2 regions of the Mesorhizobium sp. M0045 genome follow, and region 1 is predicted to be linked to the other one. Evidence: riboswitches for the same ligand, from Rfam matches in the RefSeq annotation. Region 1 holds a riboswitch; the other holds the start of a gene.
What was found. A riboswitch is a leader RNA that binds a small molecule or an ion and turns the genes downstream of it on or off. The one in region 1 is predicted to bind S-adenosylmethionine.

Region 1 (6,977 bases):
TTCCTGCCGCAGTCGGCGGAGCGTATGCGCGTACCCGACCTTCCCGGTGGCGACGGCGATCCGCGTGAGGAAATCCATGACCCGACCGACAATTCCTGGCAGGAGCTGCTGGCGCTGCTTGGTACTATTGAACCGACCGAGCTGATCGATCCGACGATCGGCGCCGAACGGCTGCTTTACCGGCTTTTCCACGAGCATGGCGTCCGCGTGTTCGGCGGCGTGCCGGTCGCCGACCAGTGCTCATGCTCGAGGGAGAAGATCCGCGGCATTCTCGAAGGCTTTTCCGCCGAGGAGATCAGGGACAGCACCGAGGATGGCAGCATTCACGTCGCCTGCGAATTCTGCTCGAAGCAATATGACTTCGACCCGGCGGAGTTTGCAGCGGCTGGATGACGGCCCTCAATTGACGGTGCGCCGCGTGCCCGGCAAATCGAGCGAGAAGGCGGGGATGGCGACGTCGAACGTCTCGCCCCGCTTGTTGCGCATTGTGTAGTGCCCGACCATGATGCCGGACGGGGTCGAGAGCGGGCATCCAGACGTATACTGATAGCTGTCGCCGGGGTTGAGTCCGGGTTGCTCGCCGACGACCCCCGGGCCGCGCACTTCCTCGACTTTGCCGGTACCGTCGGTAATGTGCCAGTAGCGTGACAGAAGCTGCACGAACTCATCCGACTGATTGTCGATGGTCACCTGGTAGCCCCAGACATAGCGGTTTTGCGGCGGGTCGGAGTGATCCTCCAGATAGAACGGCCTGACCTGCACTTCGATGTTGCGGGTGACGGCGCTGTACATAAACTGCTCCAAAGCAATGTAGATGGAACTTTCGATGCTCAGCGCAGTTTGGTCAACGATGCGCAGCATCTTCTTGCCCGATCTCAAGCGCAGGTGCCGAAAAACAATGTCATTTGAGTGACACATGACAATGATGGTGTGCAGGCTTGTGCCGGACGACTCAGCGTTCTGTCGAATTGTTGAAAACGGCTGTCATGCGGCCGGCATTTCTGGAGTGACCAGATCTCGATGGAACCGACATTCGCAGCCGCCCTCCTTTCCATAGCCCTCCTTCTTTCAAATCTCGCCAGCATCTTGTTAGCTTCGCAGAAGCTGAAGCGACCAGCCAGTATTGCACCGCCCGCGGCCAACGCGCCGCCGGTATCGATCGTCATCCCGGCGCGCGGCGTCGAGCCGTTTGCCGAAGAGACGCTGGAGCGCGCCTTCTCCCTCGACTGGCCGCGCTATGAACTCATCTTCTGCGTCGCCCATGCCGACGACCCGGTGGTCAAGCCGATCGCCGCCGCAATGGCGCGCTTTCCAGCTATTCGCGCCCGCCTTCTAATCGGTGACGACCGCATCAGCGGCAATCCAAAACTCAACAATTGCGTGAAGGGTTGGGAGGCGGCGCATTATCGCTGGGTCATCCTTGCCGATTCCAACGTGCTTATGCCAAGCGATTACGTCCAGCACCTGATGGCGGCGTGGCGGCACGACACCGGCCTCGTCTGTTCGACGCCGATCGGCTCGCGGCCGGACGGCTTCTGGGGGGAGGTCGAATGCGCCTTTCTCAACACGCTGCAGGCACGCTGGCAGTACGCTGGAGAGGCGCTCGGCCTCGGCTTCGCCCAGGGCAAGAGCATGTTGTGGAACAAGCCGATGCTCGATGCCAATGGCGGCATCCGCGCGCTTGCCGCCGAGATCGCCGAGGACGCCGCCGCGACCAAGCTGGTCAACGGGCTCGGACTGCGAGTCAATCTTGTCGCCTCTCCCTTCGAACAGCCGCTCGGCCGGCGCACGCTTGGCGAGATCTGGTCGCGGCAGGCGCGCTGGGCGCGGCTGCGCCGCGTCACCTTTGCACTGTTCTTTGCCCCCGAAATCCTGATCGGCGCGGCACCGCCGCTAGTGCTTGCACTGATCGCCGCGGCTGACGCCGGCGTCAGCCTGCCGGCAACCGCCATCGCCGTGCTGGTCGCGGCCTACCTGCCGGAATGCGCCTTGGCCTCGACCAAGGGATGGCACCTGTCGCCGCGCACGATCCCGGCGATGATGGCACGAGACCTGATGCTTCCCGTCATTTGGGCGCGCGGATGGCTGAGCGGCGCCATCGACTGGCGCGGCAACGTGATGACTATCCAGACGAAGACTGTCGCGGAGCTGGAAGAGACCCCGTCCGGCGCCTGATCGGCACGTCCCCGCTGCCTCTGTTCGGCCAGCCCTTATCCGGCAACTCTCAGTGCCTGCTCGATGTCTTCGAGCAGGTCGTCGGCGTCCTCAAGGCCGACTGACAGCCTGAGCGTTCCCGGTCCGATGCCGAGCTCGGCGCGGGCTTCATCAGTCAAGTTCTTGTGTGTGGTCGTCGCCGGATGGGTGATCAGGCTCTTGGCGTCGCCGAGATTGTTGGAAATCAGCACGACGTCGAGTGTGTTCTGGAAGGCAAAGGCCGCCTGCTTGCCGCCCTTCACATCGAAGCAAATCAGCGTCGAGCCGCCTGACATCTGCTTCTTGACCACGGCCGCTTGCGGGTGGTCGGCGCGGCCGGGATAGATGACGCGGGCGATTTGCGGGCGCTCGGCCAGGAAATCCGCGATGCGGCCGGCACTTTCCGTCTGCTGGCGTACGCGTAGCGGCAGCGTCTCCAGGCCTTTCAGCAGCGTCCAGGCATTGAAGGGCGAGAGGCTTGGGCCGGTGTGGCGGAAATAGTCATGCAGATTCTCGTCGATCCATTTCTTGTCCGACAGAACGATGCCGCCAAGACAGCGCCCCTGGCCGTCAATATGCTTCGTGGCCGAATAGACGACGATGTGGGCGCCGAGCTGCAGAGGTTTCTGCTGCAAGGGCGTAGCGAAGACATTATCGACGATCAGCCTGGCGCCGATCGAATTGGCAAGTGCCGCGACGGCGGCAATGTCGACTACCTCCAGCGTTGGATTGGTAGGGCTTTCCAGGAAAAACAGTTTGGTGTTTGGCTTGACCGCCTTTTCCCAATTGGCGATGTCGGTGCCGTCGACCAGCGTTGCCTCAATGCCGTATTTCGGCGCCAGCGTCTCGATCACCCAGCGGCAGGAGCCGAACAGCGCGCGCGCCGCCACGATATGGTCGCCCGCCTTGGCGCTACACAGCAGTGCTGCCGTCACCGCCGCCATGCCGGATGCCGTGGCGCGCGCGTCCTCGGCTCCTTCCAGCGCGCACATGCGTTTCTCAAACATGTCGACCGTCGGATTGGCATAGCGCGAATAGATGAAGCCCGGCTCCTCGCCCTTGAAGCGGGCCTCCGCCGCTTGCGCCGTCTCGTAGACATAGCCTTGGGTGAGATACATCGCCTCGGAGGTCTCGCCAAAGCCGGAACGCAGCGTCCCGGCATGCACGAGTGCGGTCTGAGGCTTCCAGTCGCGCTTCTTGGTCATCATTCCATCCAAACACCAAAATTGGTCCAAACAACAAAAAACCGGCCGCGAAAGTCGCAACCGGTCCATATGGCCTTGCGGCCCGACGGTCCTTTAGCGACTTGTTTAACGTGGCTGCAAGCCGACCGGCCAAATCACCACGGGATAACGAGCTTTAGACCCGCGCCACGCTTGCGTCAATTGCCGGCATGATTAAGAGGGTTGTACCAAGCAGGTGCCAAAGGCGTCCACGGTCGGACCTGCGACAGAACAAGACCTCGCCCGGCGTTCGAACGGAGCCAGACCCTTGCGGCAGACAGGCATTCTTCCCGATCAGGATATTTCCGCGCTGTTCCAGACGGGCGCGCTGAAGTCGCCGCGCATGCTCGATGCCGATCAGATCCAGCCGGCCAGCCTTGACCTCAGGCTCGGCGACAAGGCATGGCGAGTGCGTGCTTCCTTCTTGCCCGGCCCGGACCACAGGGTTGTCGACAAGCTCGACCGGCTGAAGCTGCACGAGATCAACCTCGCCGAAGGTGCCGTGCTGGAAACCGGCTGCGTCTACATCGTGCCGCTGCTCGAAAGCCTGGCGCTGCCCGCCCATATTTCCGCCTCCGCCAACCCGAAAAGCTCGACCGGACGGCTCGATATCTTCACCCGGGTAATGACCGACCGTGGCCACGAGTTCGACAAGATCGCTGCCGGCTATGAAGGCCCGCTCTATCTGGAGGTCAGCCCGCGCACTTTCCCGATCGTCGTGCGGACCGGCTCGCGGCTGTCGCAGATCAGGTTCCGCACCGGCAATGCGCTCTTGTCGGAAAGCGAGCTGCACGAGTTGCACCGCGCCGAAATGTTGGTCGCCACCGAACCACCCAACATCTCAGGCGGGGGAATCGCGCTGTCGATCGATCTCGACGGCGACAAGGACGGGCTGGTCGGCTATCGCGGCAAGCACCACACGGGCCTGGTCGACGTCGACAAGCGCGCCGCGCACGATGTCGTCGATTTCTGGGAGCCGCTCTACAAGAGCGGTGCCGGCGAGCTGGTGCTCGATCCGGACGAATTCTATATTCTGGTGTCGCGCGAGGCGGTGCATGTGCCGCCACTCTACGCCGCCGAAATGACGCCTTTCGACCCGCTGGTCGGCGAGTTCCGCGTCCATTATGCCGGTTTCTTCGACCCGGGTTTCGGCCATTCGGCGTCGGGCGGCACCGGCAGCCGGGCGGTGCTCGAGGTGCGTAGCCACGAAGTGCCGTTCATCCTCGACCACGGCCAGATCGTCGGACGGTTGGTCTACGAGCACATGCTGAAACGGCCGCAGGCGCTCTACGGCACAGATCTCGGCTCGAACTATCAGGCGCAGGGTCTGAAACTGTCCAAGCATTTCCGCGCCGCGCGATGATCTTGTTCGCAAGCCGTCAGCCGCGAAACAGATATTCTTTCGCGGCGCCAAGGCAGCCATGAAACTGACCGACAAAGAGCAGTTCTCGCACTGCCAATCGCTTCTTCCCCCAAAATCCTCTGGTTTGCTTCTCGTCGTCAAGTGAGGCGCTTGAGCTGGACCGCAAGGGGAACAACTGCTTGCCGAGACATCCCAGCACATGGGCTCTGGCGGAGTCGATACCGCAGGCTCTGCCATTGTCGTTCAGTCTGTCAGCGCGGAGTGCGGACGTCATGCGATCCGCGTTGCGCATCAGAAAGCTCACTTGCGATTTCGAATAGCCGGTGGCCAGAAGCCGGTTAGTCATCGACATCCGGGCTTCGCGATAGGATTTTGCGCTGCATTGTCCGGCGCTGTAAGCCGACGGGGAGAAAAAGGCGAGGAACAGGACTAAACTTAGGGACACAGTGCCAATCCGCAGGCCGTTCATTTTCGTTCCTGAATTCTGTCACCAGTTTACAACGCCTTCACCGCCACCTTCACCGGCTGCTCGATTTCAAGCGGGTTGCGCAGCGGCAGGCCGAAATCCTGCGCCTCGATTTCAAATACGTCACCGGCCTCGGTCCTGATGCCGTCGGCGAAGGACAGCGTCGCCGTGCCGAACATGTGTACATGCACATCACCCGGCTGGCGGAAGGCCGAGTATTTGAAGTGGTGATGCTCGAGATTGCCAATGGTGTGCGACATGTTCGCCTCGCCCGACAGGAACGGCTTTTCCCAAAGCAGCTTGCCGTCGCGCAGGATGCGTGAAGCGCCGCGGATATCGGACGGCAGGTCGCCGATCAGGATCTCCGGGCCGAACGAAGCGTTGCGCAGCTTGGAATGGGCGAGGAAGAGATAGTTTACACGCTCGGTGACGTGGTCGGAAAACTCGTTCGACAGGGTGAAGCCGACGCGGAACGGGGCGCCGTCGTCGCCGATCACATAGATCCCGGCGATCTCCGGCTCCTCGCCGGCATCCTGGGCGAAGGCCGGCGACACAAGCGCCGCACCGGGCGCCACCGCCATAGTGCCGTTGCCCTTGTAGAACCATTCCGGCTGCACGCCGATCTGGCCCTTCGCCGGCTTGCCACCCTCAAGCCCCATGCGGAACATCTTCATGGAATCGGTCAGCTGTTCCTCGCCGTCCGTGCTGAGCTTCTTGTGCATGGAATCGCGGGTCGCGGCGGAGCCGAGATGCGTCAGCCCGGTGCCGGTGAGATGGAGATGCGCCGGATCGGGATGGTTGATCGGCGACAGCAGTCGTCCCTTCTTGTAGGCTGCGTCCAGATCGATGGTTTCGCCGAAGCCCTTGCGCTCGATCAGGGCGACAAGCCCGCTGCCGGTGCGCGCGGCTTCCATCGCCAGCGAATAGACGCTGCGCGCGCCGTTGATGACGCGGGTCTTGCCGCCGTTGCGGGCAACGACGCGGATCGTCTCGGCGTCGTCGAGGATCTGTGAGATCAGCATGGTAACCCTCTCTGAATTGCGGGCTTGGCGTGCCTTTCTTGGCAAACCCTGCCCAGCGCGGCTCGGACCGTTGTCCGCGCCTCGATTGAAATTCTTCGTCCGGATTGCGCTCGCGGATCAGGTCCCTCGAGGGACTTCTTTGCGCCGCCCGGCAGCGCCGCGATGTGACCCGTATGCCTCCTGGTTGCCTCTCAAGCCTTGTTCTTGTTGTAGACGTCGAAGACGACGGCGCCGAGCAGCACCAGGCCTTTGACCACCTGCTGCCAGTCGACATTGACGCCCATGATCGACATGCCGTTGTTCATGACGCCCATGATGAAGCCGCCGACCACCGCGCCGATGACCTGGCCGACGCCGCCCATCGCCGAAGCGCCACCGATGAACACCGCGGCGATGACGTCGAGCTCGCTGCCGAGGCCGGCCGCCGGCACCGCCTGCCCCAGGCGCGCTGCGATAATCAGGCCGCCGAGTGCCGACAGCACGCCCATATTGATGAACACCATCAACGTCAGCCGTTCGGTCTTGATGCCCGATAGCTGGGCTGCCTTGGCATTGCCGCCCATCGCATAGATGCGGCGGCCGATCGTCATGCGTTTGGTAACAAAGACGAACAACGCGATCAGCACGCCCATCACCATGAGAACGATTGGGAGGCCCCTATAGGTGGCGAATTGGTAGACGAGAAACAGCGCCAGCGCGCTGATCACCAG
Region 2 (6,977 bases), on a different contig from region 1:
TCAAGGCAAACTCGAAGAGCCTGCGCGGCCTCGCGGCCGAAATCCACGAGCTCGATCTGTCGTCCGGAACTGCGCGCATCACCGTTTCCGGACCGCTGTCGGTCGATGACGACGGTCTCATAAATGCCGATCTGACGATCAAGCTCAATGATCCAAAGGCCGTGGCGGCGATCCTTGCCACCGCCATCCCCGAGCAGAAGAAAGAGATCCAAACCGGCTTTGCCGGACTGGCGCTGCTCGGCAACCAGCCGTCGATGCCGCTGAAGATCGTCAGGGGCAAGGCCTCGCTCGGCTTCATCCCGCTCGGCAAGATCAAGCCGCTTGACTAGGCGGTCGGGACTGCGATCGGCCTGCCGCGGCTTATCCCTTCGGCGGGTGTTCGACTGCCTGGCGACCGAAATCCGGTACGTCGATGTCCTGGCCGGCCTCGATGATCGAGCGGCGGACGGCGCGGGTGCGGGTGAACAGGTCGAACAGCTTTTCGCCGTCGCCCCAGCGGATCGCCCGCTGCAGCGAGGACAGATCTTCCGAGAATCGCGCCAGCATTTCGAGGATGGCGTCCTTGTTGTGCAGGCAGACGTCACGCCACATGGTCGGGTCGGACGCCGCGAGACGGGTGAAGTCGCGAAAGCCGGAAGCCGAGTATTTGATGACCTCGGACTTGGTCACCGACTCCAGATCGTCGGCGGTACCGACGATGTTATAGGCGATGATGTGCGGCAGGTGCGAAACGATGGCCAGCGTCATGTCATGATGCTGCGGGTCCATCGTGTCGATGTTGGAGCCGCAGCGGCGCCAGAATTCCGAGAGCCTTTCCAGTGCCGCGGGATCGGTGCCGGGCAGCGGCGTGAAGATGCACCAGCGGTTCTCGAACAGTTCCGCAAAACCGGCATCTGGTCCCGACTTTTCGGTGCCGGCCAAAGGATGGCCGGGAATGAAGTGCACGCCATCAGGCACATGCGGCTGCATCTGCGCGATCACCGATGCCTTGGTCGAGCCGACATCGGTAAGGATGGCGCCCTTCTTCAGCGTCGGCGCGATTTCCGCGGCGACGGTACCCGAAGAGCCGACCGGCACCGAAACGACGACCAGATCGGCATCGCGAACCGCCTCTTTCGCATCCATCGTGTAGGTGTCGCCGAGGGCGAGTAGGCTCGCCCGCGCCAGCGTCGCTTCGCTGCGCGTTGAAATCGCGACTTGGCCGGCGAGCCCCTCACGGCGGATGACGCGCGCCAGCGACGAGCCGATCAGGCCGATGCCGACCAGCGCGATCTTTTCGAACATCGGTGAGGTCATGGTGTTCTAGCTTTTCAGGAATGTCGCGAGTGCTGCGACAACGCCGCAGTTGGCCTCTTCGGTGCCGATGCTCATGCGCAGCGCGTTCGGAAAACCGTAGCCGGAAACGCGCCGCAATATGTAGCCGCGCGCACTGAGGTAGTCATCGGCGGCCGCCGCCGAATGCTTTTTGTCCTCGGGAAAGTGGATAAGGATGAAATTGCCGACACTCGGCGTCACCCGCAGACCAAGCCCGCTTAATTGCTCGGTCAGCCATGCCAGCCAGGTCTCGTTATGCGCCACGCTGCGCTCGATATGGCCGCGGTCGCGGATCGCCGCGATACCGGCCTCGATAGCCGTCGCATTGACGTTGAAGGGTCCGCGCACGCGGTTGATCGCGTCGATGATATGCATTGGCGCATACATCCAGCCGATCCGCGCCCCGCCCAGGCCCAATTTGGAGAAAGTGCGGGTCATGACCACGTTTTCCGCGCTGCCCACCAACTCGACGCCGGCTTCATAATCGTTGCGCCGGACATATTCGGCGTAAGCTGCATCCAGCACCAGAAGCACGTTTCGCGGCAGGCCGGCATGCAGGCGGCGCACCTCCTGGAACGGCACGTAGGTGCCGGTTGGATTGTTTGGATTGGCAAGGAAGATGACCCTGGTGCGCGGCGTCACCGCGGCGAGGATCGCATCGATATCGGCGCGTTCATCGGTCTCCTTGACCGTCACCGGGACGGCACCGGCCGACTGTATGTAGATCTTGTAGACCATGAAGCCGTGTTCGGTGATGATCGCTTCGTCGCCGGGCGCGAGGTAGGTCTGCGCCAGCAGGCCCAGAATCTCGTCGGAGCCGTTGGAACAGACGATGTTCGCCGGGTTGAGCCCGTGCACCTCGGCGATCGCTTCCCTCAGGCGCCTGGCGCTGCCGTCGGGATAGACCGCGAGCTTGTCGGCGACCGCGCGCGCGGCCTCTATCGCCTTTGGCGAAGGGCCGAGCGGGTTCTCGTTCGACGACAATTTATGGACGTTGGCGACACCTTCAGGCGCCGCGCTCTTGCCGGGCACATAGGCTTCGATGTCCATGATGCCGGCGCGGGGCCTTGGACGTGTCTGATCCGGTATCTGGCTCATTCCATGAAATCCGTCGAGATTGCCTCCATCCGGAGGCCGCAGCGGAAATACAGGCCGTGGCCCGGAATGTCGAGGGGCGGCAATTCGGGATCAAGAACTTGCCGTTGACGAAGCCATGCGTCGGTCCTAGAAGAGCAGCGAAAGTCCCGTGGTGATTTGGCCGGTCGGCTTGCAGCCACGTTAAACAACTTGCTAAAGGGCCGTTTGCATCTTGTAACCGGCTTTGCGAAGGCATGGCCGGTTTTTTGTTGCCCTGGCTGGTTGTTGCCCAGACCGGCGGTGGACAACTGAAGGCCGGGCAAGGAGATGTGATGGTCGCTTTGCGCGCGCGAAAAACCAACAACGAGGCCGACCAGCCGTCGAGCCCGGTGTTGCGTTTCGGCGCCGACAAGCCGCTCAAGCTCGACGCCGGCACGCTGCTGTCGCCGTTCCAGATCGCCTACCAGACCTATGGCACGCTCAACGACGAGCGCTCCAACGCCATCCTCGTCTGCCATGCGCTGACCGGCGACCAGCATGTCGCCAACACCAATCCCGTGACCGGCAAGCCGGGCTGGTGGGAAGTGCTGATCGGCCCCGGCAAGATCATCGACACCGATCGTTTCTTCGTCATCTCGTCCAACGTCATCGGCGGCTGTCTCGGCTCCACCGGCCCCGCCTCGACCAATCCCGCCACCGCCAAGCCCTACGGGCTCGACCTGCCGATCATCACCATCCGCGACATGGTGCGCGCGCAGCTGATGCTGGTCGAGCATTTCGGTATCGAACAGCTGTTCAGCGTGCTGGGCGGCTCGATGGGCGGCATGCAGGTGCTGCAATGGGCCTCGAGCTATCCCGAGCGCGTCTTCTCGGCGCTGCCGATCGCCACCGGCGCCCGCCATTCTTCGCAGAACATCGCTTTCCACGAGGTCGGCAGGCAGGCAGTGATGGCCGACCCGGACTGGCATGGCGGCAAATATTTCGAGCACGGCAAGCGGCCGGAAAAGGGGCTGGCGGTGGCGCGCATGGCCGCTCACATCACCTATCTGTCGGAAGCAGCGCTGCACCGCAAGTTCGGCCGCAACCTGCAGGACCGCGAAGCGCTGACCTTCGGCTTCGATGCCGACTTCCAGATCGAGAGCTATCTGCGCCATCAGGGCATGACCTTCGTCGATCGCTTCGATGCCAACTCCTATCTCTACATGACCCGGGCGATGGACTATTTCGATCTCGCCGCCGACCATGGCGGCCGGCTGGCCGATGCCTTCGCCGGCACCAAGACGCGCTTCTGCCTGGTTTCGTTCACCAGCGACTGGCTGTTCCCAACCGAGGAGAGCCGCTCGGTCGTGCACGCGCTGAACGCGGCCGGCGCCTCGGTATCGTTCGTCGAGATCGAGACCGACCGTGGCCACGACGCCTTCCTGCTCGACGAGCCGGAACTGTTTGCCGCCATCAAAGGCTTCATCGCCTCGGCGGCGCGGGCCAGAGGGCTCGGCGCATGACCCCGAAAAGCTGCAGACTTTTCGGATCAGGATCACGCGCCAGGCATCAGCGCATGACCCCGAAAAGTTGCAGACTTTTCGGATCAGGATCATGCGCCAGGCAGAAGGCGAGCCCATGAGCGTCAACCGCGCCCAGCGCGTCGACCTCGAGGTCGTCGCCGATCTCATCCCGCCGCAGTCGCGGGTACTGGACGTCGGTTCCGGCGACGGCCTGCTGCTCGAATTGCTGCAGGCGACCAAGAAGGTCGACGGTCGCGGGCTGGAACTGTCGCAGCGCGGCGTCAACGAATGCGTGGCGCGCGGCCTGTCGGTCATCCAGGGCGATGCCGACAAGGATCTCCAATTCTATCCCGATAAGGGCTTCGACTTTGTCGTTTTGTCGCAGACCTTGCAGGCGACCCGCAATCCGAAATTGGTGCTCGACGAACTGCTCAGGATAGGCAACCGCGCCATCGTCTCATTCCCGAATTTCGGTCACTGGCGGGTGCGCTTTTCGCTGCTGTTCAACGGCCGCATGCCGGTGACCAAGGACCTACCCTATTCCTGGTATGACACCCCCAACATCCATTTCTGCACCATTCGCGACTTCGTCAATCTGTGCGACGAGCTTGGCGCGACGGTGGAAAAGGCAACCGCGCTCGACGCCAACGGCCAGCGGATCGGCTTCTCCATGCCTTGGTGGTTCTGGAACTTTTTCGGCCAGCAAGCGGTATTCCTGCTGAAACGATAAGAGCCAATCGTCGCAGATCGTCCCCTTCTTCGAGAACGTCGGTGGCCTTGTGCGGGTGCTGGACGCCATCGACCAGGACCACGTCGGACTGAGAATTCTCGGTGCGCAGCGGCAAGATCTCCTGATAGGCGGGCGAGCGGTACCATGCACGCACCTGCTGCATGTCTGGAAATTCGATCATGACGAGGTGGCCCGGCCAGGTGTTTTCAACGACTTCCACCTCGCTGCCATGCACGATGAAGCGCCCGCCAAACGGCTCCAGCGTGGCATCGATCTTGTGCAGGTACTCGACGATCTGCGGCCCCGGCGTGACCTGGCGCATATGCGCGACGGCGTAGGCGGTCATGGCTGTACTCCCTGGTGGTCGAAGCCGGACAACCGGCTTGATGGGAGCAGTTTGCCGAGACCTTGCGCGTTGGTCGATTACCCCCGCGGTAATGACCCTGAATACAAACCGACGCGCCTCTGCCGTTGCTGCCCCGAACAGGGCCGTGCGCGAGCCCTGCTGTCACCTGAAAAATATTTCCCCCTGGCACCGATGATTTCCACCCCCCTGCGCTGTCCTTGTCGATGAGGGCGCCTGGATGGTCCGGCGGCCGGGAACAGAGAGGTGATCCATGGGATCGTTGCAAGGTCAGAATGTTGTAGTTGTCGGAGGCAGCCGTGGGGTCGGCCGCTCCATCGCGGAGGCCGCCCTCAACGAGAGAGCGACGGTGCTGGCCGTCGCCCGCGGAAAACAGGCCCTGGCGCAATTTGCCTGGGAGGTCTCGGGCGTGAAGACGCTCGCGGTCGATGCGACGGTGGACTCCGCCCCCGATAAGGTCTTCGCCGCGCTGGAGCCGGACGTGCTGGTAATCTGCGCAGGCGCGCTGGCCCCTTCCGCGCCGCTGCACGAACAGAACTGGAAGGCGTTCTCCGCAAATTGGGACACGGACGTCAAGGCATCGTTCCTGTTTTGCCGGGCCGCTCTGCGGCGTCCGCTCAAGCCGGGAACCCGTATCGTTCTGATCTCCAGTGGCGCGGCCTTGACCGGCGGGCCACCCAATACCGGCGGCTATGCCGGCGCAAAACGCATGCAGATGTTCCTGGCCGGTCATAGCCAGAAGGAAGCCGACCGACTCGGCCTCGGCCTTCGCTTCATGGCGCTCGCGCCGATGCGCATCATGCCGGAAACCGGCGTGGGCAAGGCCGGCGTCGACAGCGTCGCTGCCTATATGGGCATCCAGCCGGCGGACTTCATCGCCGCCATGACCGACATGCAAACCCCGGCCGACGTCGGACGGGCGGTGGTCGCGCTCGCCACCGGCCAGCCGCAAGGCAGTTCCTTCATGGTCAGCGGGAGCGGGCTTGCACCGGCCGCCTGAGGCGCGCGTAATGCAAAGCTCACTCGTAACCGCACAGCCGCATGACAGACGCTCAACCACCTCTGGAACCAGCACGCCAGCCGATCCTCGATCGGCTGGCCTTCGAGAAGGTCATGGCCGCCCATCGCCGCGAGCTCAAGCTGCATTGCTATCGCATGATGGGTTCGCTGCACGAGGCCGACGACCTCGTCCAGGACACGTTGCTTCGCGCCTGGCGCGCCAGGTCGGAGTTCGACGGGCGAGGTTCGGTTCGTGGTTGGCTCTACATGATCGCGACCAACGCTTGCCTCAACGCCATCAAGGCGAGGTCGAGGGCGCGTCGCATTCTCCGGGAACCCGGACGGCCGCCCTCGCACGGGGCGGCCATAGGCGGGCCCGTAGCCGACATCGCCTGGCTGGAGCCCTACCCCGACGCCGAGCTTCCAGACATTGCCGGCAGCGAGCCAGGTCCGGAAGCTCGTTACGAGAGCCGCGAGGCCGTCCAGCTCGCCTTCGTCGCCGCGATCCAGGATCTGCCGCCCAGGCAGCGCGCCGCGCTGCTGCTTGCCGACGTCCTGGGATGGTCGGCCGTCGAGACGGCGCGTTTGCTGGGCGGATCGACGGCTTCGATCAACAGCGCGTTGCAGCGCGCCCGCGCAACGCTGGCGGCGCGCTATCCCCAGGGACGGCCGGCCAGCCGATCACGGCCCAGCCCCGAAGAAGGCCTGCTGCTCGAACGCTACATGCAGGCCTGGCAGGCCGCCAATCTCGACAGCTTGATCGAGCTGCTGCGTGAGGACGCCATCTATACAATGCCGCCTTGGCGCGAATGGTATCAAGGCCGCGAAGCGATCCGCGGTTTCTTCGAGACCGTCTGGCCGAGGTTTGGCGGCTTCCGCACGCTGGCCACTCGGGCCAATGCCCAGCCGGCGGTCGGGGTTTATTCCCGCAGCCACGATGGCCCTGAATGGCGGGCCCATTCCCTGCATGTGTTCGACGCAGCCGAGGGCG

Region 2: it holds a riboswitch for S-adenosylmethionine, as region 1 does, so the genes downstream of both, metX (homoserine O-acetyltransferase MetX) here and NKJ72_RS03870 (O-succinylhomoserine sulfhydrylase) in region 1, are expected to answer to the same signal.

The regions. Positions count from the first base shown of each region.
Region 1 is NZ_JAMYUY010000002.1:233,240-240,216, reverse strand. Features, by position in the region: gene NKJ72_RS03885 (Hsp33 family molecular chaperone) at 1-393, shown strand, start outside; gene apaG (Co2+/Mg2+ efflux facilitator ApaG/CorD) at 400-792, opposite strand; gene NKJ72_RS03875 (glycosyltransferase) at 1,021-2,175, shown strand; gene NKJ72_RS03870 (O-succinylhomoserine sulfhydrylase) at 2,211-3,401, opposite strand; SAM riboswitch at 3,472-3,549, opposite strand; gene NKJ72_RS03865 (2'-deoxycytidine 5'-triphosphate deaminase) at 3,685-4,779, shown strand; gene NKJ72_RS03860 (hypothetical protein) at 4,796-5,248, opposite strand; gene araD1 (AraD1 family protein) at 5,275-6,267, opposite strand; gene mmsB (multiple monosaccharide ABC transporter permease) at 6,459-6,977, opposite strand, start outside.
Region 2 is NZ_JAMYUY010000003.1:210,377-217,353, reverse strand. Features, by position in the region: gene NKJ72_RS06070 (DUF2125 domain-containing protein) at 1-329, shown strand, start outside; gene NKJ72_RS06065 (prephenate/arogenate dehydrogenase family protein) at 361-1,296, opposite strand; gene hisC (histidinol-phosphate transaminase) at 1,303-2,412, opposite strand; SAM riboswitch at 2,551-2,628, shown strand; gene metX (homoserine O-acetyltransferase MetX) at 2,724-3,893, shown strand; gene metW (methionine biosynthesis protein MetW) at 4,009-4,623, shown strand; partial or broken gene NKJ72_RS06045 (DUF1330 domain-containing protein) at 4,652-4,969, opposite strand; gene NKJ72_RS06040 (SDR family NAD(P)-dependent oxidoreductase) at 5,241-5,987, shown strand; gene NKJ72_RS06035 (RNA polymerase subunit sigma-70) at 6,029-6,977, shown strand, end outside.